Regions from separate parts of the Streptomyces sp. NPDC102402 genome, predicted to be linked through region 3. Evidence: riboswitches for the same ligand, from Rfam matches in the RefSeq annotation. Region 3 holds a riboswitch; each other region holds the start of a gene.
What was found. A riboswitch is a leader RNA that binds a small molecule or an ion and turns the genes downstream of it on or off. The one in region 3 is predicted to bind thiamine pyrophosphate.

Region 1: another riboswitch for thiamine pyrophosphate. It lies ahead of ACIRJR_RS11970 (purine-cytosine permease family protein); the one in region 3 lies ahead of ACIRJR_RS26560 (thiamine ABC transporter substrate binding subunit).
Region 2: another riboswitch for thiamine pyrophosphate. It lies ahead of thiC (phosphomethylpyrimidine synthase ThiC); the one in region 3 lies ahead of ACIRJR_RS26560 (thiamine ABC transporter substrate binding subunit).

The regions. Positions count from the first base shown of each region.
Region 1 is NZ_JBIWKR010000003.1:550,091-560,612, reverse strand. It holds gene ptlD (neopentalenolactone/pentalenolactone F synthase) at 1-635, shown strand, start outside; gene ACIRJR_RS11995 (polyprenyl synthetase family protein) at 632-1,645, shown strand; gene ptlA (pentalenene synthase) at 1,757-2,770, shown strand; gene ptlI (pentalenene oxygenase) at 2,882-4,276, shown strand; gene ispH (4-hydroxy-3-methylbut-2-enyl diphosphate reductase) at 4,273-5,271, shown strand; gene ispG (flavodoxin-dependent (E)-4-hydroxy-3-methylbut-2-enyl-diphosphate synthase) at 5,545-6,714, shown strand; gene ACIRJR_RS11970 (purine-cytosine permease family protein) at 6,926-8,341, opposite strand; TPP riboswitch at 8,331-8,424, opposite strand; gene ACIRJR_RS11965 (hypothetical protein) at 8,760-9,254, shown strand; gene ACIRJR_RS11960 (hypothetical protein) at 9,292-10,522, shown strand, end outside.
Region 2 is NZ_JBIWKR010000001.1:550,583-561,104, forward strand. It holds gene cydB (cytochrome d ubiquinol oxidase subunit II) at 1-24, opposite strand, end outside; gene ACIRJR_RS02240 (cytochrome ubiquinol oxidase subunit I) at 44-1,552, opposite strand; gene hisC (histidinol-phosphate transaminase) at 1,872-2,951, opposite strand; gene ACIRJR_RS02250 (LacI family DNA-binding transcriptional regulator) at 3,355-4,467, shown strand; gene ACIRJR_RS02255 (metallophosphoesterase) at 4,627-5,700, shown strand; gene ACIRJR_RS02260 (hypothetical protein) at 5,880-6,704, shown strand; gene thiC (phosphomethylpyrimidine synthase ThiC) at 6,810-8,612, opposite strand; TPP riboswitch at 8,605-8,738, opposite strand; gene ACIRJR_RS02270 (YibE/F family protein) at 8,810-10,165, shown strand; gene ACIRJR_RS02275 (SsgA family sporulation/cell division regulator) at 10,229-10,522, opposite strand, start outside.
Region 3 is NZ_JBIWKR010000010.1:155,328-165,849, reverse strand. It holds gene ACIRJR_RS26590 (aspartate aminotransferase family protein) at 1-829, shown strand, start outside; gene ACIRJR_RS26585 (ABC transporter ATP-binding protein) at 1,056-1,793, shown strand; gene ACIRJR_RS26580 (hypothetical protein) at 1,775-2,938, shown strand; gene ACIRJR_RS26575 (LOG family protein) at 2,973-4,091, shown strand; gene ACIRJR_RS26570 (ABC transporter ATP-binding protein) at 4,193-5,215, opposite strand; gene ACIRJR_RS26565 (ABC transporter permease) at 5,218-6,831, opposite strand; gene ACIRJR_RS26560 (thiamine ABC transporter substrate binding subunit) at 6,879-7,973, opposite strand; TPP riboswitch at 8,045-8,161, opposite strand; gene rlmN (23S rRNA (adenine(2503)-C(2))-methyltransferase RlmN) at 8,238-9,344, opposite strand; gene ACIRJR_RS26550 (phosphatidate cytidylyltransferase) at 9,622-10,522, opposite strand, start outside.

The DNA of each region.
Region 1 (10,522 bases), on a different contig from region 3:
AGGACGGCCGCAAGATCGGCGTCGGCAACGCCGGGTGGATGGGCTGGCACACCGACTACTCCTTCCGCCCCCGCGTCGCCCAGGTCGGCTTCCTGGAGGCCCTGGAAGTGCCGTCCTCCGGCGGCGGGGAGACCCTCTTCACCGACATGTACGCCCTGTACGAGTCGCTGTCGCCCGAGGATCGCGCCCGCCTGCACTCCTACCGCGTCCGTCACGCCCTGCGCACCGGGTACGAGGAGACGATCGAGGAGGAACTCCAGGGCGAGGTGTCCCTCGGTGAGAGCACCGCGCGGAACCAGCCCGAGGACGGCACCTCCACCGTCCATCCGTTGATCGCCCGCAATCCCCGCACCGGCCGGCGGTCGGTCTACATCAGCACCCTGAACACCGAGCGGATCGTGGACCTGGGCCCCGAGGACAGCCGCACGCTGCTCGACGAGCTGCTGTCGCACGCGGGGAAGCCCGAGTACACGTACGCCCACACCTGGCGGCCCGGGGACATCGTCATCTGGGACCAGCTCGGCACCGTCCACGCCAAGCAGCCCTTCGACCCGGCCGAACGGCGCGTCATGCGCCAGGTCGTCAGCATCTTCGACGACCCGGCCGGCCCCTGGCGTGCGGAGGTCGCGGCATGAGCACCGCTCCCGCCTGCCTCAGCCACAGCCGGGTCACGATCACCCCGGCGCTGCGTGCCGCCGTCGACCGGCTCGACCGCCGCTCCCGTCACCAGGCGGCCTACCACTTCGGCTGGATCACCGCCGGTGGCGCGCCCACCAGCGCGGACGCCGGCAAAGCCGTCCGGCCGGCGCTCGCGCTGCTGTCGGCCGAGGCGGTCGGCGCGCCGCCGGAGACCGCCCTGCCCGGCGCCGTGGCCGTGGAGCTGGTGCACAACTTCTCCCTGGTGCACGACGATCTGATGGACGGCGACGAGGAGCGCCGCCACCGGCGCACGGTGTGGAAGCTGTGGGGTCCCTCCGCCGCCATCCTGACCGGTGACGCGATGCTGGCGCTCGCGCAGGAGGTGCTGCTGGACACCGGGCTGCCGACGGCGTTGCCCGCCGCCCGGCTGCTGGCGCGCACGACCCGGCATCTGATCCGCGGCCAGGTCCAGGACCTGTCCTTCGAGCAGCGCTCACACGTCACGGTCGAGGAGTGCGTCGACATGGCCGCCGGCAAGACCGGTGCGCTGCTGTCGGCGAGCGCCTCGATCGGCGCCGTCCTCGCCGGGGCGCCGGAGGCGGCGGTGGACGCGCTGGCGCTGTACGGCGACCAGATCGGCGTCGCCTTCCAGGTCGTCGACGACGTTCTCGGCATCTGGGGCGACCCGGCCGTCACCGGCAAACCGGTCCACTCCGATCTGCGCTCCCGCAAGAAGTCCCTGCCGGTGAGCTACGCGCTGAACCAGGACGGCCCGCTCAGCGACGAGCTGGCGGCCTGGCTGACCACACCGGGCGAGCCCGACGAGGAGGAACTGCGTCGCGTGGCCGGCCTGATCGAGGGCGCCGGCGGCCGGGACTGGGCGCTGGCCGAGGCGTCCCGGCGGACGGCACTGGCCGAGGACGCGCTGCGCGATGCCGATCTGGACCCCGGCGCGCGGGACGAACTCCTCGCGCTCGGGCGGTTCGTCGTCGACCGCGAGGGCTGAGACCCGGGCCGGCCCCGTACGCGCGCATGCCCCTACTGACCTCCGCCTCCGATCAGCGCGGCACCGACCTGTCCGACCGTCCCTCCGCTCCCCACTCCCAAGGATTCCCCCATGCCTCAGGATGTCGACTTCCACATACCCCTGCCGGGCCGGCAGAGCCCTGATCACGCGCGTGCCGACGCCGTGCAGCTCGCCTGGCCGAGGTCGCTCGGTCTGATCAACTCCGATGCGGCGGCAGCACGTCATCTGCGCGGCGGCTACGCCGACCTGGCCTCCCGCTTCTATCCGCACGCCACCGGAGCCGATCTGGACCTGGGCGTCGACCTGATGTCGTGGTTCTTCCTCTTCGACGACCTCTTCGACGGCCCGCGCGGCGAGAACCCGGAGGAGACCAGACAGCTCACCGACGCGGTCGCGGCGGCGCTGGACGGCCCGCTCCCCGACTCCGCGCCCCCCATCGCCCACGGCTTCGCCGACATCTGGCGGCGCACCAGCGAGGGCATGACACCCGCCTGGTGCGCGCGCAGCACCCGGCACTGGCGAAGCTACTTCGAGGGCTACGTCGACGAGGCGGAGAGCCGCTTCCGGGACAGGCCGTACGACTCCGCGTCCCAGTACCTGGCCGTACGCCGGCAGACCATCGGGGTCCAGCCGACGGTCGACCTCGCCGAGCGCGCGGGCCGTTTCGAGGTGCCGCACCGGGTCTTCGACAGCGCCGTGCTCTCCGCGATGCTCCAGATCGCCGTCGATGTCAATCTGCTGCTCAACGACATCGCCTCGCTGGAGAAGGAGGAGGCCCGCGGCGAGCAGAACAACATGGTCATGATCCTGCACCGGGAGCACGGCTGGTCCAGGAACCGGAGCGTCGCCCACATCCAGGGCGAGGTGCGCGCCCGCCTGGAGCAGTACCTCCTGCTGGAGTCCTGCCTGCCGCGGGTCGGCGACATCTACCGGCTCGACGAGGCCGAACGCGAGGGCCTGGAGCGCTACCGCGACGACGCGGTGCGCAGCGTGATCCGCGGTTCCTACGACTGGCACCGCTCCTCGGGACGTTACGACGCCGAGTTCGCGCTCGCCGCCGGCGCCCAGGGCTATCTGGAGGAGCTCGGCAGCACCGCCCGCTAGCGGCACGGTCACCCGCACCACGCACCCGCGCCCGGCCGTCGCGGCGGCACACCCGCGAGCGGACCGGTACGGCTGTCAACAGACGATCAGAGACGGGATGTTGAGAACCGAATGACCGAGCAGACCACCTTCTCGGCGGGAGCGGCGCCCGGGGCGCTCCCCGTCATGGGACACGCCCTCCAGATGATGCGTCACCCCGTGGACTTCATGACCTCGCTGTCGGCCCACGGGGACCTGGTCGAGATCAGGATCGGGCCCACCACGGCCTACGTCCCGACCCACCCCGAAGTGCTGCGGCAGGTCCTGACCAACGACCGCGTCTTCGACAAGGGCGGCGTCTTCTACGACCGTGCCCGTGACATCGCGGGCAACGGCCTGGTCACCTGCCCGTTCTCCGACCACCGCCGCCAGCGCCGGCTGATGCAGTCGGCCTTCACCCGCGGCCAGCTCAAGCGGTACGCCGAGGCGATGCACGCCGAGATAGAGGAGACGACGTCGCGCTGGCGGGACGGCATGGTCGTCGACGCCTTCCCGGAGATGTACGGCATGGCACTGCGCACGGTCGGCCGCACCCTGTACTCCACGCCCGTGAGCCCCGAGCTGGCGGCGAAGGTGGAACGTTCCTTCGACGTCGTGCTCAACGGCCTGTTCCGGCAGATGTTCCTGCCGGCCTCGATCCGTCGGCTGCCGCTGCCCTCCCAGCGCCGCTACAAGAGCAACCTGGACTTCCTGCACGAGACCACCCAGCGGCTCATCGACGACTACCGCAGCTCGGACACCGAGCGCGACGACCTGCTCGCCGCCCTGATCGCCTCCCGTGACGACGACGGCGGCCGGCTCGCCGACAAGGAGATCCACGACCAGGTCATCACCGTCATGGCGGCCGGCACCGAGACCGTCGCCGGCACCCTCACCTGGGTCTTCTACCTCCTCTCCCAGCACCCGGAGATCGAGGCCGCGCTCTACGACGAGATCGACACCGTCCTCGACGGCCGCGCCCCGGAGTGGGACGACCTGCCGAAGCTGTCCCTGACCGACCGGATCATCTCCGAGACACTTCGACTGCACCCGCCCGCCTGGCTGTTCACCCGTCTCACCACCTCGCCGACCGAACTCGCGGGCCGTCGACTGCCCACCGGGTCCACCGTCGTCTTCAGCCCTGCCGCCGTCGCGCAGTACGAGGACGCCTTCGAGGACGCCGGGAAGTTCGACCCCGACCGCTGGCTGCCGGACCGCATCGACCCGGCCTCGCGCCACGCCTACGTGCCGTTCGGCACCGGCGCCCGCAAATGCATCGGCGATCTCTACGCACGCACCGAGGCCACCCTGGGGCTCGCCACCGTCCTCAGCCGCTGGCGCGTCACCTGCGAGCCCGGCATGGACATCCGTCCGGTCCCGCTGGCCACCATCTACCACCCCCGCCGGCTGCGCCTGAGGCTGGACGCACGCGCCCCGCACCGTGTGCCCCGCGCCGTCCCCGTACCGGCGGGGGGTGACGTGGCGTGAGCGCGGGGAACGTCGTCCTGGCCCAGCCGCGCGGCTTCTGCGCGGGCGTACGGCGCGCCATCGGCATCGTCGAGCGGGCGCTGGACCTGCACGGGGCGCCGGTGTACGTGCGCAAGGAGATCGTGCACAACCACCACATCGTCTCGGAACTGCAAAAGCGCGGGGCGGTGTTCGTCGACAGCGAGGAGGAGGTCCCGCAGGGCGCGGTCTGTGTCTTCTCCGCTCACGGCGTCGCCCCCGGGGTGCGCTCCGCAGCGGCGGGCCGGCGGCTCGACGTCATCGACGCCACCTGCCCGCTGGTCGCCAAGGTCCACCAGGAAGCGGTGCGCTTCGCGCGTGACGGCCGCACCGTCCTCCTCGTCGGGCACGAGGGCCACGAGGAGGTCGAGGGCATCCTCGGCGAGGCCCCCGACCGGATCGTCGTCATCGGGACCGAGGACGACGTACGGCGCCTCGGCCTGCCCGACGACACCCCGGTCGCCGTCCTCACCCAGACCACCCTCTCGTTCGACGAGACCCGGCGCGTCGTCGACGCCCTGCGCGCCCGCTTCACCGACCTGATCGCTCCCGGTGACGACATCTGCTACGCCAGCCAGAACCGGCAGAACGCCGTCAAGGACCTCGCTCTCGCCAACGACCTGGTCCTGATCGTCGGCTCGCCCAACTCCAGCAACTCGCTGCGCATGGTCGAGGTCGCCCGCGACCACGGCGCCGCCGCCCGACTGGTGCCGGACGAGACGCACCTCGACCCGGCCTGGCTGAAGGACGTGTCGGCGGTCGGCGTCAGCGCGGGGGCCAGTGCCCCGGAGATCCTCGTCGACGGGCTCCTCGCCCGGCTCGCCGGACTCGGCTTCGGCCGGGTGGAGCTCCAGAGGGGCATCGCCGAGGACGTCGTGTTCACCATGCCCGGCCGGCTGGCCGACCCGGTCACCGGCCGTGTGCCGCGGACACCGCTGGCCGGCGAGGTCTCGCCCGAACCCGGTGGGGCGCGATGAGCACACGCTGATGGAGGCCCTGGCCTCCCCCTCCGCACGGCGGACGGGGCAGGAGGCCACCGCCTCCCTCCCCGTCGGCTGACGCCGGGCGGGCCGACGGGCGACCGGCGCCCACCCGCACGGTGACGACCGCGCGGCACGCCCGTGCACCGGCTGCCCGCGAGGTGCTCCCGCCGCCGCGCACTCCTCCAGCACGTCCACAGCCCTCGACGACGCACAGCCATCAGCCACAGCCCGGCCCACCCGGACCGGCCGACCGTTTGGGGACCTGTCATGCCTGTCGCTCTCGGAGTTCCGACGGTGCCGCCGAGGCCGGCCCTGCGACGCACCACCCGCCAGATCCACGTGGGGACCGTACCCGTGGGCGGCGACGCCCCGGTATCGGTCCAGTCCATGACCACGACCCGCACGTCCGACATCGGCGCGACCCTCCAGCAGATCGCCGAACTCACCGCTTCCGGCTGCCAGATCGTCCGGGTCGCCTGCCCCACCCAGGACGACGCCGACGCCCTGTCGACCATCGCGCGCAAGTCGCAGATCCCGGTGATAGCGGACATCCACTTCCAGCCGAAGTACGTGTTCGCCGCCATCGAGGCCGGGTGCGCGGCCGTGCGCGTCAATCCGGGCAACATCAAGCAGTTCGACGACAAGGTCCGCGAGATCGCGCGGGCCGCCAAGGACCACGGGACGCCGGTGCGCATCGGGGTCAACGCGGGATCGCTCGACCGCCGTCTGCTGAAGAAGTACGGCAGGGCCACTCCGGAGGCGCTGGTCGAGAGCGCGTTGTGGGAGGCGTCGCTGTTCGAGGAGCACGACTTCCGGGACATCAAGATCTCCGTGAAGCACAACGACCCCGTCGTCATGGTCGAGGCGTACAAGCAGCTCGCCGCTCAGTGCGACTACCCGCTGCACCTCGGAGTGACGGAGGCCGGCCCGGCCTTCCAGGGCACCATCAAGTCGGCTGTCGCGTTCGGCGCGCTGCTGTCCCAGGGCATCGGCGACACCATCCGCGTCTCCCTGAGCGCGCCGCCCGCCGAGGAGGTCAAGGTGGGCCTCCAGATCCTGGAGGCCCTGAACCTCAAGCAGCGCGGCCTGGAGATCGTGTCCTGCCCGTCCTGCGGGCGCGCCCAGGTCGACGTCTACAAGCTGGCCGACGAGGTCACGGCCGGGCTGGAGGGCATGGACATCCCGCTGCGCGTGGCCGTCATGGGGTGTGTGGTGAACGGCCCCGGGGAAGCCAGGGAAGCTGATCTCGGTGTCGCGTCCGGCAACGGCAAGGGGCAGATCTTCGTCAAGGGCGAGATCGTCCGGACCGTACCCGAGTCGAAGATCGTCGAGACGCTCATCGAGGAGGCGTTCAAGCTCGCCGAGCTGATGCGGCAGGACGAGGACGACGGCTCCGCCGGGACCGCCCCCTCCGCCGGGCACGAGAGCGCCGAGTGATCACGCCGCGGACCGGTCTGCCCCGCCGAGGCGGTCTTCCACGAGGACGGCGTCCCCGGAGACCGGACGGACCACCACAGGGCGGACGCCGGGTTCCTCGACGGTCCGGGATCTCCCGGGGGCGGCGCCGAAGGCCTCGGCCCGGTCGGGCCCGACCACCCGCTCATCGCCGTACGGCCGGTCCGCGCCGCGCGATCCGGTGACCCGTCCGTCAGGAGCGCAGGCGCAGCCGCAGCGGGGCGTAGAGCACCAGGGCCACGATGAACGCCACGCCGTAGGCGAGGTCCGCCCCATGAAGGGCCTTCGCCGCCGGCCCGACGTACAGGCCGGTGCTCATGAACGGCACCGCCGCGGCGAAGGCCGCCCCGAAGGCGGTGAGCGCCGGCCACCACGGCCGGCCGACGGCGCTCTCGGCCGCGAGGTCGACCGGTGCGCCGCCGCGGGCCCTGGCGCGCACCACCCAGTCGACGGCCACGATCGCGACGAAGCCGGGGATCCAGTAACCGACCAGGAGCAGGACGTTCTGGAAGCGCGCCGTCGTGTCGGCGGCGTGCATCCACAGCACGAGCGGGAATCCGAGCACGGCGGCGAGCGCGGCGGCGACGGGGCGCGGCACGCGCACCCCCATCGCCTGCAGCGCCAGCGACCCGCTGTAGTCGTTCATGGCGTTGCTGCACAGCGCGGCGAGCGCCACGGCGAGCAGACCGAAGGCCCCGAGCGCTCCCCCGCCCAGCAGGGTGTCGATCCCGCGTGCGGTCTGGTCGGTGAAGACGGACGCGCCCCACAGGCCGAGCGTCTGGACCGCCACGAAGGAGACGCTGATGCCCAGCAGCGTGCACCAGAACATGCGCGTCCGCGAGGTGGTGGGCGGGAGATACCGGCTGAAGTCACTCGCGTAGGGGGCCCACGACAGCGCCAGGCTCAGGGCGATCGTGCACGTCAGGACGAACGCGCCCGCCCGGTCGCCTCCGTGCACGGTGCCGGAGGCGGCGGGGTGGACGCCGTCCAGCAGCTTCACGGAGAGCACGGCGAAGGCGGCGGCGAGGGCGAACGTCATCACGGTCTGCAACCGGTGGATCGCCTCGTACCCCAGTACGCCGAGCGCACCCTGGGCGGCCATCATGACCAGTACGCCCAGCCAGAAGGGCCAGCCGAACAGCTGGGCCAGCGCGTCCCCGCCGAACAGGCCGATCAGCGCGTCCCAGGCGATCGAGGACAGCCACTGCAGCGCGCCGGGCAGCACGACGCCCCGGCCGAACGCCAGCCGCGCGAGGGACATCTGGCCGACTCCGGTCCGGCTTCCCCAGGTGCCGAGGTACGCGGTGGGCACCGCCCCCACGAGCGTGCCGAGCACGACGGCGACGAGCGCCGTGGCGAAGTCCAGGCCGAGGGCGATGCCCACGGTGCCGGTGAAGACACCGGTCATGGTCAGGTTGGGGGCGAACCAGACGGTGAACAGCCGGCCGGGGCCGCCGTAGCGCCGGTCCTCGGGGACGGGGGCTGTCCCGTGCGTCTCGACCCGGAGGTCGCCGGGGGCCGCGGGCATGCGGCCTTCGAAGGCGGAACCCGGGTCCGGGGCCGCCCGCTTCCCGATCGCACGGTCTTCCTGGGCGTACGGCAACGGCATGAGACATCCCTCCGCCAGTGCTAACTGGTTCAGGTTCGACGGGTGTGTTCTCAGCCCCCTGCGGGGCACCCCGTGTCCGGTTCGGCGGCCAGGATAGCCGGGCGGCCGTCCGGGCCCGGCCGGAGGGGCCGATCGGCACGGGAGCCGGAACGGCGCGCCGGGATGGTTCCGCGCGGATCGGATGTCGATCGGGTCACGCTCGTCGCGCGGGTCGCAGGCAGACAGACCGGCCTCGTCCGGATGAAACAGGCATTCGGTCCGCGTCACTCCCGGCAGCCTCCACGGGATGCACACAACCGCTGCTCGAGGATCCGGACTCACCCCATGTGAACGTCTGGGCGAGTTGCTAGCTTGGCCTGAAACCGAGGCACCCGCCGGGTGCGAAGCGGCGGGACCGGTACGCGGGGAAGGGTCACCCATGGCATGGGACGAGTGGGAGCAGCTGAAGGCGGAGGCCGCCGGCCGGCAGTCGACCGGAATGCAGTTGAACCAACTCGACCCCGGCGGCGGGGGCTCCATGGCTCTGCCGGGGCAGACGGGCGACCTCAAGGTGGACCAGGGCGACCTGGCGAAGATCGGCAGCCAGGCGCACAGCCTCTACGACAACCTCTGGAACAAGGCCCGTGTGGCCGTTCCCAGCAGTGACAAGGCCGCCGGCGACCTGAGCGGCCAGGGCTTCGCGCTGGGCGGCGGGCTCAAGCACGTGTCGAACCGGTGGGAGGAGCAACTGAAGTCGCTCATGGACGCGTGCGCCCACATCTCCAACCACATGCAGGTCACCAAGAAGGTGCACGCCGGTGACGAGCACTACATCCAGCGGCAGGTGAGCAGCATCGAGACCCTGGACGCCGGATTCGACGAGCGGGCCGGCGAGCCGGGCAGGAAGAACCCGGCGTACGAGCCCAAGAAGTAGCGGCGCGAACACAGACGTACAGGAGAAACGACACCTCATGGATCTCGACGCGCTGCGCTTCGCCAACTTCACGACGCTCGACGAGGCCGTCTCCGACTGGGGCCTGCTCGTACGCCACCTCGTGGAGCTGAGGAAACAGGCCGAGGACGGACTGCACAAGGCCGCCAACACCGGGAACTGGGCCGGCATGAACGCCCAGGTCACCAAGGAGTTCGTCGGCAAGACCGCCGGCGAGTTCGGCGACGCCCACACACAGGCCAACACGATTCACAAGATCCTCGGTGACACCCGGGACGAGCTCCGGCAGTACAAGAAGGATCTCGAGGCCGCCATCACCCGGGGGCAGAAGAAGAATCTGACCGTCACCAGCACGGGCGGCGGCGGTTTCACCGTCACCATGAACATCCACCCGGACCGGGCGGCGAAGGGCACGTCCGTTCCCGAGCACAGCGAGAGTGACGTCACCGCGCTGCGCGACGAGGTGCAGGCGATCCTCCAGAAGGCCTCGGAGAGCGACGATTCGGCGAGCAAGGTCCTGACCGCGATAGCCGACCAGGCCAAGATGGGTTTCTCGGACGCCGACTACAAGGACCGCGACTCCGCGGCGGAGGCGGTCCAGGCCGCGGAGGACCTCGCCAAGATCGCGGCGAAGAGTCCCGAGGACCTCACACCCGCCGATTTCGACAAGATCAACGGCGGTCTGGAGAAGTACAAGGACGACCCGCTGTTCGCCGAGCGGTTCGCCACGCAGCTCGGCCCCGAGAAGACCCTCGCGTTCTGGCAGGGCGTCAACGACCCGGCCGTGAACCCGAACGTGGGCCGCGAACGGCTCGACAAGCTCGACGACCTCCAGCGCAATCTGGGTCTGACGCTCGCCACCGCCACGCAGAGCGACTCGGCCGACATGACGAGCTGGAAGGGCAACATGGTCAGGCTCGGCGACCAGCCCATCGGCCGGGACGGCAGCGGCCCCATGGGCTTCCAGGTCATGAGCAACCTGATGCGGACCGGCGACTACGACGACCAGTTCCTCAAGAGCTACGGCACCAAGCTCATGGAGACGGAACGCAAACTCACCGGCAACGGCGAGCACGCCAACATGGCGTGGCAGCACATGGGCATGGACCCGTGGCTCAACCGGATCGGTGACGACAGCGGCGACGACCCGCTGACCGGTTACCTCAAGGGCCTGTCCAACAGTCCGGACGCGGCGACCGACTTCTTCAACGAGGGGTACGTCTCCAAGGAGGAGTCCCCCTTCGAGCGCG
Region 2 (10,522 bases), on a different contig from region 3:
GAACCAGACGTCGTGGAGTTCCATCTCTCAGCTCCGCTTGATCTCAGTAGGAGAAGGCCATCGGCCGGTCGGCGTCCTGGTCGTGGCCGCCGATCCGGGTGGGCGGGTTGAGGTCGGCCTCGGTGAGCTCGGGCGGTCCGGCCTTGACGTACTTCAGGAGGAGCTTGACCTCGATGACCGCGAGCACCGCGTAGAGCGCCGTGAACCCGATCATGGAGGTGAGGATCTCGCCCTGCGACACCCCGGGGGAGACGGCGTCCCGGGTCTGGAACACTCCGTAGACCACCCAGGGCTGGCGCCCCGTCTCGGTGAAGATCCAGCCCCAGGAATTGGCGATCAGCGGGAAGAGCATGGTCCACAGGGCGGTGATCCAGTAGAGCCTGGCGAGCTTGGGGCTCAGCACCTTGTTCCTGAAGAGGACCAGATTCGGCACCTCGTCCTCACCGGTACGCAGCGCCGGTGGCAGCAGGAGCTTCCGTCGTGTGAGCCACAGCCCCAGCAGACCGAGCCCGAACGACGCCATACCGAAGCCGATCATCCAGCGGAAGCTCCAGAACGCGACCGGGATGTTGGGCCGGTAGTCGCCCGGTCCGTACTTCTCCTGCTCCGCCTTGTTGATGTCGTTGATACCGGGGACGTACGAGGTGAAGGTGTCGTCCGCCAGGAAGGACAGTATTCCGGGGATCGAGACCTCCACGGTGTTGTGCCCCTCGGCGACGTCACCGACCGCGAAGAGCGAGAAGGGTGCTCCGCTCTCGCCCTCCCACAGAGCCTCGGCCGCAGCCATCTTCATGGGCTGCTGCTTGAACATCACCTTGCCGAGCACATCGCCGCTGACGGCGGTGAGCAGGCCCGCGACCACCACGGTGACCAGACCGAGCCGCAGGGAGGTCCGCATCACCCGGATGTGCCTCTTGCGCACCAGGTGGAAGGCGGCGATCCCGACCATGAAGGCACCGCCCACGAGGAAGGCCGCCGTGATCGTGTGGAAGAACTGGGCGAGCGCGGTGTTCTGCGTGAGCACGTGCCAGAAGTCCGTGAGCTCGGCGCGACCGCGCTCCTCGTTGATCCGGTAGCCGACCGGGTGCTGCATCCACGAGTTGGCGGCCAGGATGAAGAACGTCGAGAGGATCGTGCCTATGGACACCATCCAGATGCAGGCGAGATGGATCTTCTTCGGCAGCTTGTCCCAGCCGAAGATCCACAGGCCGATGAAGGTCGACTCGAAGAAGAAGGCGATCAGCGCTTCGAAGGCCAGCGGAGCACCGAAGACGTCACCGACGAACCGCGAGTAGTCGGACCAGTTCATACCGAACTGGAACTCCTGCACGATGCCGGTGACCACGCCCATGGCGATGTTGATCAGGAAGAGCTTGCCCCAGAACTTCGTGGCCCTGAGGTACTTCTCGTTCTCCGTACGCACCCAGGCGGTCTGCAGGCCGGCGGTGAGCGCCGCGAGAGAGATCGTCAGAGGGACGAACAGGAAGTGGTAGACGGTGGTGATGCCGAACTGCCATCGCGCCAGGGTCTCTGGTGCCAGAGCCAGGTCCATGACTCTTCTCCTTACGTCGCCGTGATCACAGCCGCAGCCCGCCCAGTCAATCCACCCGATCAGGGAGGAAACGGGACGCGCTTGTGAACGCGTTCACATTCACAAGCATTATGGCGCACATGTTCTGGTGCCGGTCGGGTGGGGGGTGCTTTCCGGCCGCCCCGACCGAGCAGACCGAAACCGGACAGTCCCCCGGCCGGGCAGACCGAAGCCGGACGGTCCCCGGACGGCGCGGCACACCGGCACGAAACACGGTGGCCCCGGACCTCGGTGATCGAGGTCCGGGGCCACCGGAGGTCCGTCGGGAGCGTCCGAGCCGCTACAGCTCCTGGCGGAAGGACTCCGCCACCTTCAGGAACACGTCGTTGGCCTCGGTCTCCCCGATCGTGACGCGCACGCCCTCGCCGGCGAACGGCCTCACGACCACACCCGCCCGCTCGCAGACCCCGGCGAAATCGAGCGTGCGGTCCCCGAGCCGCAGCCAGACGAAGTTCGCCTGCGACTCCGGCACGGTCCAGCCCTGCCGCACGAGCCCGTCGTACACCCGGGCACGCTCACCCACCAGCGATCCCACCCGCCCCAGCAGCTCGTCCTCGGCACGCAGCGAGGCGACCGCGGCGTCCTGGGCGACCTGACTGACACCGAACGGGACAGCGGTCTTGCGCAGCGCAGCCGCCACCGGCTCGTGCGCCACGGCGAAGCCGACCCTCAGCCCCGCCAGGCCGTACGCCTTGGAGAAGGTCCGCAGCACCGCGACGTTGGGACGGTCCCGGTAGATCTCGATACCGTCCGGCACCTCGGCGTCGCGGATGAACTCCTTGTACGCCTCGTCGAGCACCACCAGGACGTCGTCCGGCACACGGTCGAGGAACCGCTCCAGCTCCGCCCGGCGCACGACGGTGCCGGTCGGGTTGTTCGGATTGCAGACAAAGATCATCCGCGTCCGGTCCGTGACCGCCCCCGCCATGGCGTCGAGGTCGTGCACCTCCCCGGAGGTCAGCGGCACCTTCACCGACGTCGCACCGCTGATCTGCGTGATGATCGGGTAGGCCTCGAACGAGCGCCAGGCGTAGATCACCTCGTCACCCGGGCCCGAGGTCGCCTGGAGCAGCTGCTGGGCGACACCGACCGAGCCCGTGCCGGTGGCCAGGTGGGAGACCGGCACCCCGAACCGGTCGGCCAGCTCGTTCATCAGACCGGTACAGGCCATGTCCGGGTACCTGTTGAAGCCGGAGGCCGCCGCGAGCACCGACTCCATGACGCCCGGCAGCGGGGGATACGGGTTCTCGTTGGAGGAGAGCTTGAAGGCAACCGGTCCGTCCGCCGCCGCCGGCTTGCCCGGCACATACGCAGGGACGCCGTCCAGCTCGGCGCGCAGCTTGGGGCTCGTCTCGCTCACCGCAGGTCCTCCTCGACCGTCCGTACACATCAATACTGCTCACCTTATGAGGATTGGGCGTCCGTGCGAACGGCCAGGATCCGAAATCGCCCCCTCCGGCAGGAAAGGCCGGTCCCGCATGCCCCCGGCAGGCTCCGGGAGGGGGGAGCACTGCGCATCTCGTCGCGCGCCGGTCGCTCACTCCGTGGCGCGCATCCCTCGAACAGGTGAGTTGAGACCTCTTCGAGACATGGGCCACTTAGCAGGTTCATGCGCGTCGATGCATGACACATTGATCCTTAGGGCCTCAACACCCTTGATTTGCAAGGCATTTACACGTTCTCGATCATGCAAAAACGTGCCTGTCAACGTAGGCATATGCGACCGGCCCAACTCGGCACCGGAGCCCTACTATCGGCTCGCCATGACAGCAGCAGGGAAGCACCAGGTGAGCCGGACAGAGACGCCCCGGCGCAGCGGCCGACAGGGACGGGCGGGGATCCGGGATGTGGCCGCGGCGGCCGGGGTCTCCATCACGACCGTGTCCGACGCGCTCAACGGCAAGGGCAGGCTTCCGGATGCCACCCGCCGCCATGTCCGCGAGGTCGCCGAACGGCTGGGCTACCGCCCGTCCGCGGCGGCCCGAACCCTCCGTACCGGCAAGTCGGGGCTCATCGGCCTGACCGTGACCACGTACGGGGATGAACCTTTCACCTTCACCGAGTTCGCGTACTTCGCCGAGATGGCGAGAGCCGCCACGTCGGCCGCGCTCGCCCGTGGCTACGCCCTCGTGATCCTTCCGGCCACCTCACGCCACGACGTCTGGTCGAACGTCGCACTCGACGGAACGGTCGTCATCGACCCCTCCGACCAGGACCCCGTGGTCACCGAACTCGTGCGCCAGGGTCTTCCCGTCGTCTCGGACGGGCGCCCGGCCGGCACGCTTCCGGTCACCGCCTGGGTCGACAACGACCACCGGGCGGCCGTCCTCGACCTGCTGGATCACCTCGCGGCCGCGGGAGCCCGCCGCATCGGGCTGCTGACCGGCACCACCACCGACACCTACACCCGCCTCTCCACCACCGCCTACCTCCACTGGTGCGAGCGGGTCGGCCAGGACCCGGTCTACGAGTCCTATCCGGCCCACGACCCCTGCGCGGGTGCCGTCGCCGCAGACCGCCTCCTCGCCAGGCCCGACCGCCCCGACGCCGTCTACGGGCTCTTCGACCCCAACGGCACGGATCTGCTCGCCGCCGCCCGCCGCTACGGCCTGAGGGTGCCCGAGGACCTCCTGCTGGTCTGCTGCAGCGAATCCACGGTGTACGCCTCGACCGAACCCCCCATCACGACGCTCTCGCTCAAGCCCCGCAGAATCGGCACGGCGGTCGTCCAGCTCCTCATCGACGCCATCGAAGGGGTCGAGCACGACGGACCGGTGGAGCAGGTGATACCGACGGAACTCATCGTCCGGACGTCCTCCCAGCGGCGTCCGCCGCGCACCACGGTCAGCGCTCCCCGGTCACCCGCCGGGGACTGATCGGATTAATCCGGACCAAACGGCCGATGAACCAGGTGCGCGCACGGATTCACCACCCCTGGTGCGTCACACAGCACGATCCGCATTCCTATGATGGGCGCACGACACCGCGGACCACCTCTACCAGGCAGGGCCCGTCAGGTGTACGGAGGCGCGACGGTGGTGGAGGGGTCGATGACTCAGGGGGCCGGTCAGGAACCCGTAGTGCGGACTGCGACGTTGCGTGACTTCCGCGTACCGCCGTATGCCCAGGTGCCGAGGGAGCCGCTTCCGCCGCATCCCGGCAACGCAGCGGTGGGCGACGAGCTGCCGGAGGGGTACACCCCCACCGAGCGCGACCTGCCGGTGATCAAGCGGGGCGACACCGTCCAGGTGCAGGCGGTGCCCGAGGCCCGGTCCTCCGGCGGATCCGGACGGGGGCCGCTGTTCGTCGTCGGCGACGTCCACGGCTACCTGGACGAGCTCCTGGCCGCACTTCACGAGCAGGGTCTCGTCGACGCCGACGGCCGGTGGGCGGCCGGCACCGCCAGGCTGTGGTTCCTCGGCGACTTCACCGACCGCGGCCCGGACGGCATCGGCGTCATCGACCTCGTCATGCGGCTCTCCGCGGAGGCCGCGGCGGCCGGCGGGTACTGCAAGGCCCTCATGGGCAACCACGAACTGCTCCTGCTCGGCGCGAAGCGGTTCGGCGACACCCCGGTGAACTCCGGAGCGGGAACGGCGACCTTCCAGGCCGCCTGGCTGCTCAACGGCGGCCAGAAGACGGACATGGAGCGGCTCCAGGACGTCCATCTCCAGTGGATGGCCCGGCTCGACGCGGTCGTCGAGGAGGACGGGCACCTGCTGATGCACTCCGACACGACGGCCTACCTCGACTACGGATCCACCATCGAGGACGTCAACGACACGGTGCACGCCATTCTGACGCGGAACGACGCCGACGAGTGCTGGGACCTCTTCCGCAAGCTCACCAAGCGCTTCGCCTTCCGCGACGAGGGCGGCGCACAGGCCGTCCGCGACCTGATGGCGACGTACGGCGGGCAGCGCGTCGTCCACGGTCACAGCCCCATTCCGTACCTGCTCGGTGAGGTCGGGTCGGAGGACGGCGAGGACGTGCAACGGACCGTGGTGGACGGCCCGCACGTATACGCGGACGGGCTCGCCATCGCCATGGACGGCGGAGTGACCATGGCCGGAAAGCTGCTGGTCGTCCAACTTCCCCTGCATGACTGACGAGTACCGGGGAAGACGCATCACGACCTGACACGTCGACGGCTGGGCCTATTTCCGGAAACCCCCTGTCACCCCGCGCCGTAGGCGCTCTACCATCGGCGTATCAGTAGCAGGCTCTCCTCCGTTTCGCCCGACCGCACGGCCCGCACGGCCGGTCAGGCACTACGGAGCATCGGGGGATGCACATGAAAAGCGCTCCGCACCTGCTGGCCGAGGACCGCCCGGAATACGAGCGGATCCTTGCCGACGCGCTGCGTCACGCCCACGAACGGCCGGATCTGGACGGGGTCGGCGACCGTCTCAACACGGAACAGCTGCGGACGATGGCGCTCAACGCCACCCTGCTGATCACCGCGGCGGCCGCCACCGAGTACGACCACTACGTGAAGGTCCGCAGCGAGCTGCGCGGGCCGGAGGCCCCGGATGCCCACGCGTCCGTCCTCGGGACGGCCACGGACGAGGCCGATCCCACGGGGGCCGGAACCCTGGCGGTGATCGCCGTGCTGGCGCCCGTCCTCGCAGGTGCGGCCGCCCTGATATTCCTGCTGATCGGGTACCCCCTGAAGGCACTCAGCCCCGCCCCGGCCTTCGCCGGAACCATGGTCGCCGCCGGCTGGTTCTTCGCGGCCGTCGCCGCCGCGGCCATCCTGGTCGCCGCGGTGGGGCTCCTCGTCACGGCCCTGCGCAACGGCGCCACCGCGCTGCCCGCCGTGGACGAGGAGGAGGAACTGCCGGAGGATGTCGCGCGCGCCCGGGAGGCCTGGCGCCACGCCCTCCTGGAACGTGGCATCCTGCCCTTCCTCCGGGACGCGCTGGCCGACCCGACCGCGGGACCCGCGTCGCGGATGCCGCACCGATCGGCCAACCGGATCCCGAAGATCGGCTACAGCAGACCCGACTTCTCCGGGCCGGAGGACGGCCCGTCGGCCGGCCCCCGGCCGACCTTCACCAGCCCCGACTTCACCAGTCCGGACTTCGGCGGCCCGGAGCACCAGCCGGAGTGACCAGGCGGAGGCGGGCGGAGCGGGACGGCCGGGCCGGAGCGATCAGGGCCTGGTGAGGGTGACGCCCAGGTCAGGGCGGCACCCTCACCCACCCAGGAGAAGGCGTCAGTCGGCGATCGGCAGATAGACCCTGTTGCCCGCCGCAGCGAACTCCTTGGACTTCTCGGCCATCCCCGCCTCGATCTCGTCCTGCCCGTCCCCGTGCTCCCGCCGGATGTCGTGGGAGATCTTCATCGAGCAGAACTTGGGGCCGCACATCGAGCAGAAGTGCGCGGTCTTGGCCGGTTCGGCCGGCAGCGTCTCGTCATGGAACTCCCGTGCGGTGTCCGGGTCGAGCGCCAGGTTGAACTGGTCCTCCCAGCGGAACTCGAACCGGGCGTCGGACAGGGCGTCGTCCCACTCCTGCGCCCCGGGGTGCCCCTTGGCGAGGTCCGCCGCATGCGCGGCGATCTTGTACGTGATGACGCCGGTCTTCACGTCGTCGCGGTTCGGCAGCCCCAGGTGTTCCTTGGGCGTGACGTAGCAGAGCATCGCCGTCCCCCACCACGCGATCATCGCCGCACCGATTCCGGAGGTGATGTGGTCGTAAGCGGGGGCGACGTCGGTGGTCAGCGGGCCCAGCGTGTAGAACGGGGCCTCCTCGCAGATCTCCTGCTGGAGGTCGATGTTCTCCTTGATCTTGTGCATCGGGACATGCCCCGGGCCCTCGATCATCGTCTGGACGCCGAACCGCTTGGCGACGGTGTTGAGCTCGCCGAGCGTGCGGAGTTCGGCGAACTGCGCCTCGTCGTTGGCGTCGGCGATGGAGCCGGGGCGCAGACCGTCGCCGAGCGAGTACGTCACGTCGTACGCGGCGAGGATCTCGCAGAGGTCCTCGAAGTGCTCGTACAGGAACGACTCCTTGTGGTGCGCGAGGCACCAGGCGGCCATGATGGACCCGCCGCGCGAGACGATGCCGGTCTTGCGGCGGGCCGTCAGCGGGACGTAGGGCAGCCGGACCCCGGCGTGCACGGTCATGTAGTCGACGCCCTGTTCGGCCTGCTCGATGACCGTGTCCTTGTAGATCTCCCACGTCAGCTCCTCGGCCCGGCCGTCGACCTTCTCGAGGGCCTGGTAGAGCGGCACGGTGCCGATGGGCACGGGGGAGTTGCGCAGGACCCACTCGCGGGTGGTGTGGATGTTGCGTCCGGTGGAGAGGTCCATGACCGTGTCGGCGCCCCACTTGGTCGCCCAGGTCATCTTGTCCACCTCCTCCTCGATGGAGGAAGTGACGGCGGAGTTGCCGATGTTGGCGTTGACCTTCACCAGGAATCGCTTGCCGATGATCATCGGCTCGATCTCCGGGTGGTTGACGTTGGCCGGCAGGACCGCCCGGCCGGCGGCGATCTCCTCGCGCACGACCGCGGGTTCGACGTTCTCCCGGATGGCGACGTACTCCATCTCCGGGGTGATCTCGCCCCGACGGGCGTACGCGAGCTGCGTGACCGGCTGCCCGTCGCGGCTGCGGCGTGGCTGACGGGGGCGGCCGGGGAACACCGCGTCGAGATTGCGCAGACCACCGCGCGGGGAGGTGTGCTTGAGCCCGTCGTCCTCGGGGCGCGCGGGACGGCCCGCGTACTCCTCGGTGTCCCCACGGGAGATGATCCAGTTCTCCCGGAGCGGGGCGAGGCCGCGCCGTACGTCGGTGTCGGTGGCCGGATCGGTGTACGGCCCTGACGTGTCGTACAGCGTCACGTCCTTGCCGTTGGTGAGGTGCACCTGACGGACCGGCACACGGAGGTCCGGGCGTGAACCCTGGACGTATCCCTTGTGCCAGCCGATGGACTTCCCGGCCTCGTCGTCCTTCACATCCTGCGCATTCCGCGCATCCTGTGTCGAGGCAGGCGTGCGTGCGTCCGCTGTGGTCATGAGACCTACTCCCTACGCCGGCATTACCCGGTAACAGGTTCGGCGGTCGGCGCAGCGTGTCCCGTACGGATGTACGGAGGTCAGCGCCCTCTCAGCCCGGTGCTCCGAGCTCCCGCGTGTGCAAATGTGTCTCCACGCTAGCCTCCCGCCTGGCGTGCTGGCCAGAGGGCCTCCCTCGTTCTTGGGATGATCGCGGGGTGACGTCCCCCGGAAGCGCCCCCGAACCCCACGGCCCCGCAGCAGGCAGCACCCAGAGTCATGCACACGGCCACACACACAGCCACGGTCCCGCCGCGCCCGTGTCCAAGCACCTGCGCAAGGTCATCGCCGCCGTGGTGATCCCCTTCGCCGCAGCGGTACTGGTCGGCCTGGTGGCGTTCTGGCCGGGAGGGGCACCCGCCCATGAACGCACGGGTGTCGGCTTCGACCGGCAGACCCAGGACGGGCGGGTGACGAAGGTCGTCGCGGTCGACTGCGCGGATGTCAACGCCTCGCAGGTACCTCCGACGGGCGACACCTCCACTCCCTCGGGACGGGAAGCCGTCGACGAGCAGTCGGGGGAGTGCAAGAAGGCAACGATCGAAGTGACCACCGGTGAGGACAAGGGCCGTACGTTCGTCGAGGTCGTCCAGCCCGACGCGCCGCGCCAACTGCGGGAGGGCCAGGGAGTGGTCGTGGCCTACGCGCCGGACGCGCCCCGGGACCTGCAGTACTCGGTGACCGATGTGGACCGCACGGTCCCGATGGCGCTGCTCGCGGGGATCTTCGCCCTCGCGGTGGTGGTGGTGGGCAGGCTTCGCGGACTGATGGCACTGATCGCGCTCGCCGTCTCCTTCGGCGTGCTGACCCTGTTCATCCTCCCGGCGATCCTGCAGGGATCGAACCCGCTGGTCGTCGCGGTGATCGGGGCCAGTGCCATCATGCTGATCGCCCTCTACACCTGCCACGGCCTGACAGCCCGCACCTCCGTGGCCGTGATCGGCACCCTCATCTCGCTGCTGCTGATCGGGCTGCTGGGCTCCCTGTTCATCGGCTGGGCCGGCCTGTCCGGCAACACGGACGACAACACCGGCCTCATCCACGGGCTGTATCCGGACATCGACATGAGCGGCCTTCTGCTGGCCGGGGTGATCATCGGCTCCCTCGGCGTCCTCGACGACGTGACCGTCACCCAGACGTCGGCGGTGTGGGAACTGCACCAGGCCGACCCGACGATGGGCGTGCGAGGGCTCTACCGGGCGGGCATCCGGATCGGGCGCGACCACATCGCGTCCGTCGTCAACACGCTCGTGCTCGCCTATGCGGGCGCGGCGCTCCCTCTGCTGCTGCTCTTCTCGATCGCGCAGAGCAGCGTGGGCACGGTGGCCAACAGCGAACTGGTCGCGGAGGAGATCGTCAGGACGCTGGTCGGATCGATCGGGCTGGTCGCCTCGGTGCCGGTGACGACGGTGCTCGCGGCCCTGGTGGTCTCCGCGGACCGCACGGGGCTCGGCGCGGAAGCCGCGGCTCCTGCACCCGCACGGACCGGGAGGGGCCGACGCCGCAAGACGTGAGCCGGGACACCGGACGCGTCACCACGGGCCCCCGGTGTCCGATGAACGGCCGGACCTTCCTCTTCAGCCGGCGTTCTGCTCCTTGGCGAGGATGCGACCCAGTGCCTCTTCCAGATTGCCGTCGAAGTCACCCAGCGTGTGCTCCTGCCCCAGTGGCACCAGCTTGTCCGTCCGGTCGAGAAATGCCACCAGAGGCGCCGTGCCGGCCCTGAAGAGCGCACGGTCGGCGCCGACCTGAAGGCGGATGTGCACATCCGACAGCCCCTCGGGATCGGTCGGGCCGATGTGCACATCGCCGTCACCACTGGGGCTGTTGAGACCGTCGAGCAGCAGCTCACGGCCGAATGCCCAGGTGAC
Region 3 (10,522 bases):
GAACACCAACATCTACCGCGCCCCCCTCTTCGGCGACGACCCGGAGGCCTTCGGCCGCTGGGCCGCCGACCAGATCGAGCAGCAGATCCTCTTCGAGGGCCCGGACACCGTCGCCGCGGTCTTCCTGGAGCCGGTGCAGAACGCCGGTGGCTGTTTCCCGCCGCCCCCCGGATACTTCCAGCGCGTCCGGGAGATCTGCGACCGGTACGACGTGCTGCTCGTCTCCGACGAGGTCATCTGCGCCTTCGGCCGGCTCGGCACGATGTTCGCCTGCGACAAGTTCGGCTACGTCCCGGACATGATCACCTGCGCCAAGGGCATGACCTCGGGCTACTCCCCCATCGGCGCCTGCATCATCTCCGACCGCCTGGCCGAGCCGTTCTACGAGGGTGACAACACCTTCCTGCACGGCTACACCTTCGGCGGCCACCCGGTGTCCGCCGCGGTCGGTCTCGCCAACCTCGACATCTTCGAGCGCGAGGGCCTCAACCAGCACGTCCTGGACAACGAGAGCGCGTTCCTGAAGACCCTGCAGAAGCTGCACGACCTGCCGATCGTCGGCGATGTCCGCGGCAACGGCTTCTTCTACGGCATCGAGCTGGTGAAGGACAAGGCCACCAAGGAGACCTTCACCGACGAGGAGACCGAGCGCGTCCTGTACGGCTTCCTCTCCAAGGCGCTGTACGAGAACGGCCTCTACTGCCGGGCCGACGACCGCGGCGACCCGGTCGTCCAGCTCGCGCCGCCGCTGATCTCCGACCAGTCGACGTTCGACGAGATCGAAGGCATCCTGCGGAACGTCCTGACGGAGGCCTGGACCAAGCTCTGATCGACGCACCCGGCTGCCGTCGGCGGAGCCTCCGGCAGTCATTTCATACGGACCACGCGGCCCGGATGCACCCTTTCGAGTGAGAAGGGAGGCATCCGGGCCGCGTACTGTCCCGACACCCCGGTCCGGCTGCCTAGCGTGCCGAGTGACCGATCGGCCGCGTATTCGTTGAATTCGTTCCCCCGTACGGGGGCTGGGAAATCTGATCCGAACCGAGGTGTACGCCATGGTGGCCCCGCCCGACAACGACGTGATCTGGGCACGTTCCCTGCACCACTCGCACAACGGATCGCCGGGGCTGGGTGGTGTCTCCCTCGGTGTCCGTGACGGCGAGATCCTCGCCGTGACCGGCCCTCGCGGGTGCGGGAAGACGACCCTCCTGCACTGCCTCTCCGGCCAGCTCGTGCCCCAGCAGGGCGAGGTCTGGTTCAACAGCGTGCCCGTTCACACCATGGGCCCCCGGCTCCGCGAGCAGCTCCGCCGGGAGAGATTCGGCTGGATCGCGGCCGAGCCGCAGCTCGTGCCCGAGCTCAGCACCTGGGAGAACGCGGCCCTGCCGCTGCTGCTGAGGGGCGTCTCGCACCGGGCGGCGAAGAAGGCGGCCACCGAGTGGCTGGAGCGCCTGGACATCGGCCCCCTCGCCAAGAAGCGTCCTCACACCCTGCTCCAGTCCCAGCGCCAGCGGATCTCCGTGGCCCGCGCGCTGGCCGCGTCGCCTTCCGTGATCTTCGCGGACGAGCCGACCGCTTCCCTGCACCACGCCGAGCGCGCGCAGCTCCTGCGCACCCTCACCACCGCGGCGAGGTCCCACGGGATCACCGTCGTGCTCGCCACCCACGACGCGGAGGTCGCCGCACTCGCCGACCGCGTGGTCGCCATGCTGGACGGCCGCCGCGTCAGCACCGTCTCCCTGCCCGCCGCGACCGATACGGAAGGCCGCTCGGCGTGCTCGCTCTCCGTCTGACCCGCGGCTCGCACCCCCTGGTCCTGATGCGCCGGCTGCTCCTCGCCGCCGCGTCGGCCGGGGTCGGCTTCCTTCTCCTGTGCACCCTGGGGTACGCCTCCGGGCACCCGGCGCACGCGTCGGGTTCCGTGCTGCGGCTGCTGTGGTGCGCCGTGCCGCTCGCCGCGACCGTCCAGTTCGCGGTCGCGGTGGCTCGGACGGATCCGGGTACCCGCCCGCGGCCGGCGCTCTTCGCCGCCGGCCTGGGGCCGGCCCGGCTCGCGCTGCTGGCGGCGATCTCGACGGCGGTCTCCACCACGCTGGGGTCGGTGGTGGCGCTGCTCCTCTTCCTGCATCTGCGCGGCGATCTGACCGGTCTGCCGTTCGACGGAGGGGCGGCGGAGTTCCTCGGCGCGGGCACCCCGCTGCCGCTCGCCGCGGCGCTGACGCTGCTGGCCGTCGTGCCGCTGGCCGCGTCCGCGGCCGGTGGGCTCTCCGTGCGCTCCCGGCAGGTCGCGCCGTCCGAGGCTCAGGAGGCCGAGGCGGATCTCGCGCCGTCCCCGACGCCGACGGGACTGCCCTGGGGCGTCGCGCTCACCGCGGCCGGACTCGCGGTCGAGGCGTACGCGAGCCGCGGTTCGGCGGGCAGCCCCTTCCCCCTGCCGGGCCGGCTGGACTCCACCCCCGCCGCCGTGCTCGTGGGATGGACGCTCACCGCGATCGGCCTGGCCATGGCGGGGCCCGGCCTGACCCATCTGTGCGGACGGCTGCTCCAGGCTGTGCGCCCCGGCGCCGTACGGCTGCTCGCGGGGAGAGTCCTGATGGACGAGGCCTCCCGCATCGGGCGGCCACTGGGAATCGTCTGCGCGGTGGTGTCCGGGGTGATCGCCGCCTCCGTGCTGTACACGGGCGGGCCCCGCCCCTTCGGCCCGCTCACGGCGCTCGGCGCCCTGCTCGTCATCGGCTGCACCCTGGCGACGCTGCTGACCACGGCGCTGGAGGCCAAGCAGGCCCGCGCCCGTACGGCCGCGACCCTGCTGCGGCTCGGCGCCCCGGCCTCCGCGCTGCGCACCGCCGCCGCCCTGCGGGCACTTGTGCTTCTCGCCGTCTTCGCGCCGCTGACCTGGGTGATCGCGGAGCTCGCTGCGCTGCCTCTGACGGGGTGACACCCCTCGCCGGGGAGGTACGTAGCATGGCGGCGTGGATAATCCGGACGAGTACGCGTACGCACTTGGCGTCGAGATCGAGACGCTCACAGCATTCGACAAGGCGGCCGAGGCCGGAACCCTCGCCGGCCACCGTGTCCAGTCCGTCGACCTGACGGACCGGACCGGCGTCCTGCTCACGACGGACACCCGGGCCGCTGTCTTCCTCGGCTGCCGCATATCGCCCCACGCCGAGGCGAAGATACGCGGGGACGGGGCCTTCGTCTTCCCGCCGGTGCCCGGGCTGCCCTTCGACCCCTACCGTGGCCTCCTCTACACCCCCGAGGCGCTGTACGAGGGGCTGGCCGAAGGGGGGTACGCCTCGACCCCGGACGCACGGGCGTACGACTGGTTCCAGCTGACCAGGTCGAACGGTGACGTCTTCGCCTCGATGCTGCGGGCCCTGCACGACGACGCGGTCTCCGACGCACTGGACGAACACCTCGTCGGAGCACGCGTGGTGGGCGTGATGGGCGGCCACGCCATGGCCCGGGGCTCCGACGAGTACCGCGGCGCGGCGGTGCTCGGCAGGGAGCTGGCCCGCAGCGGTCTGACGGTGGCGACGGGCGGCGGCCCGGGCGCCATGGAGGCGGCCAACCTCGGTGCCTACGCCGCACCGCACTCCGATGCCATGCTGCTCAAGGCCTGCGAGCTCCTCGCCTCGGCACCGTCGTTCAGCCCCTCGGTCACCGACTGGGCGAAGGCCGCGTTCGCCGTGCGGGACCGCTGGCCCGACGGCGGCTCCTCGGTGGCGGTACCGACCTGGTTCTACGGCCACGAGCCGCCCAACGCCTTCGCGGACCACATCGCCAAGTACTTCGCGAACGCCGTGCGCGAGGACGGCCTCCTGGCCCGCTCCACCGCCGGTGTGATCTTCCTTCCGGGCGCCGCCGGGACCGTGCAGGAGATCTTCGACAACGCGACGCCGAACTACTACGAGTCGCGTTCCGCGCCCACGCCGATGGTGCTGGTGAACCGCGCTCACTGGACGGAGAAGCTGCCCGCCTGGCCGCTGCTGAGCGCGCTGGCCGAGGGCCGGAAGATGGAGTCCCGGATCGCACTCGTCGACACGGTGGAGGAGGCGGCCGGGGCGCTCGCGCGGCTGACGGGCTGACCGCGACCGGTCGCGGTCATCGGGTGTCGAGCCCGGCGTCCAGGGCGCCGAAGAGCCGCCTCCCAGCCGTTCTTCAGGGTGCTGGCCGCCGGCCGGACAGGTCACGCCGGGGGAAGCACCACCGTCTCCGCGGGGTCGAAGGTCACGCCGACGGCCGTTCCCTCGTCCGGGGTCTCCCGCAGGCCGCACTCCGCCTCCAGTGCCGGGCCGTCCTCCGGGTGCAGGAGGACGGTGACGTGGTGCCCGCGGAAGGTGCGTACGCCGACCGTGCAGCGCAGGCCGCCCTTCGGGCCGCCGATCCGGACACCGCCCGGCCGGACGAGCAGCTCGCACTCACCCTGGGAGGAGCCGTCGGGCACCAGTACCTCGCCCCAGGCGGTGTCGGCGGTCGTGCCGGTGACCGTGGCGTCCACCAGGTTGTCGAAACCGAGGAAGCGCGCGACGAACGCCGACGCCGGATGCCGCCAGACCTCCAGCGGGGTGCCGGCCTGGGCGATCCGTCCGTCCCGCATGACCACGACCCGGTCGGCGAGCGCGAAGGCCTCGCCCTGGTCATGGGTGACGGCGAGGACCGTGGTGCCCAGCCTGCCGAAGAGGGTACGGAGCTCGACGACGAGCCGTTCCCGCAGGCTCCGGTCCAGCTGACCCAGCGGTTCGTCCAGCATCAGCAACTTCGGACGCGGGGCCAGGGCCCGTGCGAGGGCCACCCGCTGCTGCTCGCCGCCGGACAGCGCGGCGACGGCCCGCCGTCCGGCTCCGGGCAGGCCGACCAGGTCCAGCAGCTCATCGGCCCGGCGGTCGCGCTCGGCCCGGGTGACGCCGTGCATCCGCAGGCCGAAGCCGACGTTGGCGCCGACGTCACGGTGCGGGAACAGCTGGTGGTCCTGGAACATCAGCCCGAGACCGCGCCGGTGCACGGGCAGCGGCGCCTGGTCCTCACCGTCCAGCAGCACCCGCCCGCCGTCCAGGGGCTGCAGCCCGGCCACCGCCCGCAGCAGCGTCGACTTGCCGCTGCCACTCGGCCCCAGCACACAGACGATCTCGTGGTCCGCGACCACCAGGTCCACCGCGTCCAGGGCGGTGCGCTTCCCGAAGCGGACCGTGGCGGACTCCACTGCCAGCATCTCTAGAACTCCCCGGATCGGTCGGTGCGGATACGTTCGAGCAGGAGCAGCGACACCGCGCAGACGAGCATCAGAATCGTGCTCAGGGCCATCGCCTGGCCGTAGTTGAGCTCTCCGGAACGCCCCAGCAGCCTGGCCACCGCGACCGGCAGGGTGGGGTTGTCGGGACGCGCGATGAACACGGTCGCTCCGAACTCACCGAGCGACACGGCGAAGGCGAAGCCCGCGGCGACCATGACGGCCCGCCGGACCAGCGGCAGGTCCACCTCGCGCCAGGCCCGCAGCGGCGAGGCGCCGAGCACCGCCGCGGCCTCCCTCAGCCGGTCGTCCACGGCACGCAGCACCGGCAGCATCGTCCGTACGACGAAGGGCACGCCCACCAGAGCCTGGGCGAGCGGGACGAGGATCCAGGACGTCCGCAGGTCGAGCGGCGGCTCGTCGAGCGTGATGAGGAAGCCGAAGCCGACGGTGACGGCTGAGACACCGAGCGGCAGCATCAGAAGCGCGTCGAAGCCCCGGACCAGCCGGCCCGCCCGACGGGTCAGGGCGGCGGCGGCGAGGCCACCGATCACGAGGGCGATGAGGGTCGCGGCCAGCGCGTACCGCAGGGAGTTCCCGATCGCGTCGAGCGGCGGCACCAGGAAGGTGGAGCCGTTGGCGTCGGCGGACTGCAGGGCGCGGTAGAAGGCGAACCCGTAGCCGCCGGAGGTGTCGAAGGAACGCTCCACCAGCACGCCGAGCGGCAGCAGGACGAGCAGGAGCACGGTCAGCAGGACGCCGCCGAGCAGCGCACGCTGTCCGGCCCCGCGCGGCGGCCGGGAGGTCTGCGCCGGATCGACCAGCCGCAGTGCGGTCTCCCTGCGCCGTACGGTCCACGCGTGCACGGCGAGGATCCCGCCGACCGCCGCGAACTGCACCAGGGTCAGCACGGCGGCCGTCGGCAGGTCCAGCAGCTGCGCGGTCTGCCGGTAGATCTCCACCTCAAGCGTGGAATAGGCCGGGCCGCCGAGGATCTGGACGACTCCGAAGGAGGTGAAGGTGAAGAGGAAGACCATCAGGGCGGCGGCTGCCACCGCCGGGCCCAGCGCGGGCAGGGTCACCCGCCGCCATGCCGCGAACCGTCCCGCCCCGAGGACCCGTGCGGCCTCCTCCTGGCGGGGGTCGAGCTGCGCCCACAGGCCGCCCACGGTCCGTACGACGACGGCGTAGTTGAAGAAGACATGGGCGAGCAGGATCGCCCACACGGTGGTGTCGAGCCTGACCCCCCACAAGTCGTCGAGGAAACCGCCGCGCCCCAGCAGGGCGAGGAACGCCGTGCCCACCACGACGGTGGGCAGCACGAACGGCACGGTCACCACGGCCCGCAGCAGCTGCTTGCCGGGGAAGTCGAAGCGGGCGAAGACGTAGGCGCCGGGCAGCGCGATCAGCAGGGTGAGCACGGTGGAGGCGAGAGCCTGCCAGGTCGTGAACCAGAGGACGTCCAGGATGTCGGGCCGGCTCAGCACCGTACCGATCCGGCCGAACTGCCAGTCACCCTCCGCCTTCAGGCCCCTCCCGACGATCGCGGCGACGGGATAGGCGAAGAGCAGCCCGAAGAACGCGACGGGCACGGCCATCAGGCCGAGCCGCACCGCGTTCCCCCTCCACGCGGTACGCGCGCGGGCTACTTCACGACGAGCGAGGACCATGACTGGACCCACTGCTCACGGTTCTTGGCGATCTTCTCCGGGGCCACCGTCGTCGGCTCGTCCACGGTCGCGCCGAACTTCGTGAAGAGCTCCGGCAGCTTCGCGTCCTTCACCACCGGGTTCACGAACATGTTCAGCGGCATGTCCTCCTGGAACCGCTTGCTGATCAGGAAGTCCAGCAGCGCCTTGCCGCCCGCCTCGTTCTTCGCGCCGTCCAGCAGGCCGGCGAACTCGGTCTGGCGGAAGCAGGTGCCGGTGGCGACTCCTGTCGGGGCCTCGGTGGGCTTCGGATCGGCGTACAGCACCTCGACGGGCGGGCTGGAGGCGTACGAGACGACGAGCGGACGGTCGGCCTTGGTCTTCCTGCCGCCGGCCGAGCCGGAGAACTCCTCGTTGTAGGCCTGCTCCCAGCCGTCGACGGTCTTGACGCCGTTGTCCTTCAGCTTCTTCCAGTAGTCCTGGTAGCCGGTCTCGCCGTAGGTGGCGACGGTGCCGAGCAGGAAGCCGAGGCCGGGCGAGGAGGTCGCGGCGTTCTCGGTGACGAGGAGGTTCCTGTACGCGGGCTTCAGCAGGTCGTCGAAGGACTTCGGCGGGGCGAGCTTCCTGTCGGCGAAGTACTTCTTGTCGTAGTTGACACAGATGTCGCCGGTGTCGACGGGCGTGACCCGGTGCCGGTCCGCGTCGAGCTGGGCGTCGGCCGCGACACGGCCGAGGCCCTTCGCCTCGTACGGCGTGAACAGGCCGGCGTCCAGGGCGCGGGAGAGCAGGGTGTTGTCGACGCCGAAGAACACGTCGCCACGGGGGGATCCCTTGGTCAGGATCTCCTGGTTGAGCGCGGCTCCGGCGTCCCCGCTCTTGAGCACCTTGACCTTGTAGCCGGTCTCCTTCGTGAACTCCTTCAGCACGGCGTCCGAGGCGTTGAACGAGTCGTGGCTGACCAGCGTGACGGTCTTGGAGCCGGCCCCCGTGTCGCCGGAGGCCTTGTCGTCGGAGCCGCCGCAGCCCGCGAGCACGGTGACGCCGAGCGCGGCGGCGAGCGCCGTCGCGGCGTACTTCGTGGTGGTGTTCATCTGATTCCTCCTGGAGGTGACCAGGAAGAGACGCGGCCCTGCCCGCTCGGCGAGCGGGCAGGGCGCAACAGCTTGAGTAAGGTCCGAACTTCCTACCCGGAATGACCCGGGCGAGGTTCAGAGGGTCTGCGGCCGACCTGTCCTCGGTGCCGCACTCTCAGCGCTGTGGCGCTCCCCTGTCGGAATATGCAGTTGATTTCCTGGCCAGGCTACACCGGCCGGATCATGCCCGACCGGCCGGATAGCGCCGGTCCCGGAACCCCCTCAGCGCTCGGAGGCCGCCAGCTGCCCGCAGGCGCCGTCGATCTCCTGGCCACGGGTGTCCCGGACGGTGACCGGCACGCCGTGGGCTGCGATCGCCTCGACGAACGCCTTCTCGTCCTCGGGCCGCGAGGCGGTCCACTTGGAGCCCGGGGTCGGGTTCAGCGGGATGAGGTTGACGTGTACCCGCTTGCCCTTGAGCAGCCGGCCGAGCCTGTCGCCCCGCCACGCCTGGTCGTTGATGTCCCGGATCAGCGCGTACTCGATGGAGATGCGGCGGCCCGACTTCTCCGCATACTCCCAGGCGGCGTCCAGGACCTCACGGACCTTCCAGCGGGTGTTCACGGGGACGAGGGTGTCGCGCAGCTCGTCGTCCGGAGCGTGCAGCGAGACGGCGAGGCGGCACTTGAAGCCCTCGTCGGCGAAGCGCAGCATCGCCGGCACCAGGCCCACCGTGGACACGGTGATCCCACGCTGGGAGAGCCCCAGGCCGTCAGGCTCCGGGTCCGTCAGCCGACGGATCGCCCCGACGACGCGCTTGTAGTTGGCCAGCGGCTCGCCCATGCCCATGAAGACGATGTTGGAGAGCCGCGCCGGCCCGCCCGGGACCTCGCCGTCGCGCAGGGCCCGCATGCCGTCCACGATCTGGTGCACGATCTCGGCGGTCGACAGGTTCCGGTCGAGACCCGCCTGCCCGGTCGCGCAGAAGGGGCAGTTCATCCCGCAGCCCGCCTGCGAGGAGATGCACATGGTGACCCGGTCCGGATACCGCATGAGCACGGACTCGACGAGCGTGCCGTCGTGCAGCTTCCAGAGCGTCTTGCGGGTGGTGTCGTCGTCACAGCTGATGTGGCGCATGACCGACATCAGATCCGGGAACATCGCCTCGGCGAGCTTGTCGCGCGACGCGGCCGGGATGTTGGTCCACTCCGCCGGGTCGTGCGCGTACCGCGTGAAGTAGTGCTGCGACAGCTGCTTGGCGCGGAAGGGCTTCTCGCCGGTCGCGGCGACTGCTTCCTTGCGCTCGTCGGGGGTGAGGTCGGCGAGGTGCCGCGGCGGCCGCTTGGCTCCACGGGGCGCGACGAAAGTGAGTTCTCCGGGCTTAGGCATGGTTCCTCCAGTGTTACAGACACGCAGAGGTAGTAGGGACCGCGAGCGGCTCAGGAGAGGCGAGGGGCCCCGGACCCGGCTGCCGCCGGTCGCCCGACGGTGGCGTCGTGGCCCCTTCCGGGGCCCTTCGCCAGGCCCGGGGACGGCCCGGGCAGCGCGCGGACCGTGACCGATCGCACGCGCCGGCGTGGGAGCGCGCCGGCCGTGGGAACGCACGAAGGGCCCGCCGTGGACGGCGGGCCCTTCGTGACAGCGCGGTACGGAGCCGAGGGCCGGGTCAGCCCGATCCGACGAACAGCACCAGCAGCAGCCACACGACCGGCGCGCTCGGCAGGAGCGAGTCGAGCCGGTCCATGATGCCGCCGTGACCGGGCAGCAGCGTGCCCATGTCCTTGATGCCCAGATCCCTTTTGATCATGGACTCGCCCAGGTCGCCCAGCGTGGCGCTGACGGCGACCGCGAGGCCCATCAGCAGGCCCTGCCACCAGCTCCCGCCGTCGATCAGGAACTCCATGCACAGGGCGCCGGCCACCATGGCGAAGGCGACGGCACCGAACAGACCCTCACGGGTCTTCCCGGGGCTGATGCGCGGCGCCAGCTTGTGCGTCCCGAAGCGCCAGCCGACGGCGTACGCGCCGGTGTCGCTGACCACGGTCAGCAGGAGGAACGTCAGCACGCGCCACGCACCGTCGTCCGCGGTGAGCATCATGGAGACGAACGTCGCCAGGAACGGTACGTAGAACACGGCGAAGACACCCGCCGTGACGTCCTTCAGGTACCCCTCGGGCCGCTCCGTCATCCGCCACACGAGCACCGCGAGGGCCGTGAGCGCCATGGCTACCCAGGCGCCCTCCGCCTGCCGCACATAACCGGCGACCACCATCGCGGCGCCGCCGACGGCGAGCGGCACGAGGGGGGCGTTGATGCCCTTGCGCTCCTTGAGGCGGGAGGTGAGTTCCCAGAGACCGACCACCACCGCCAGCACGACCACGCCGACGAAGACGGCCTTCACGACGAAGAGAGAGCCGGCGACGAGAGCACCGAGACCGAGACCGACCCCTATGGCGGCACGCAGGTCACGCCCCGCGCGCTTCTTGTGCGGCGGGGACGGCGGCGGGGTGGACATGGGCTCCTGCGGCTTCTCGTCACGGAACGGGGGGCCGCTGACGCGCGCGGCG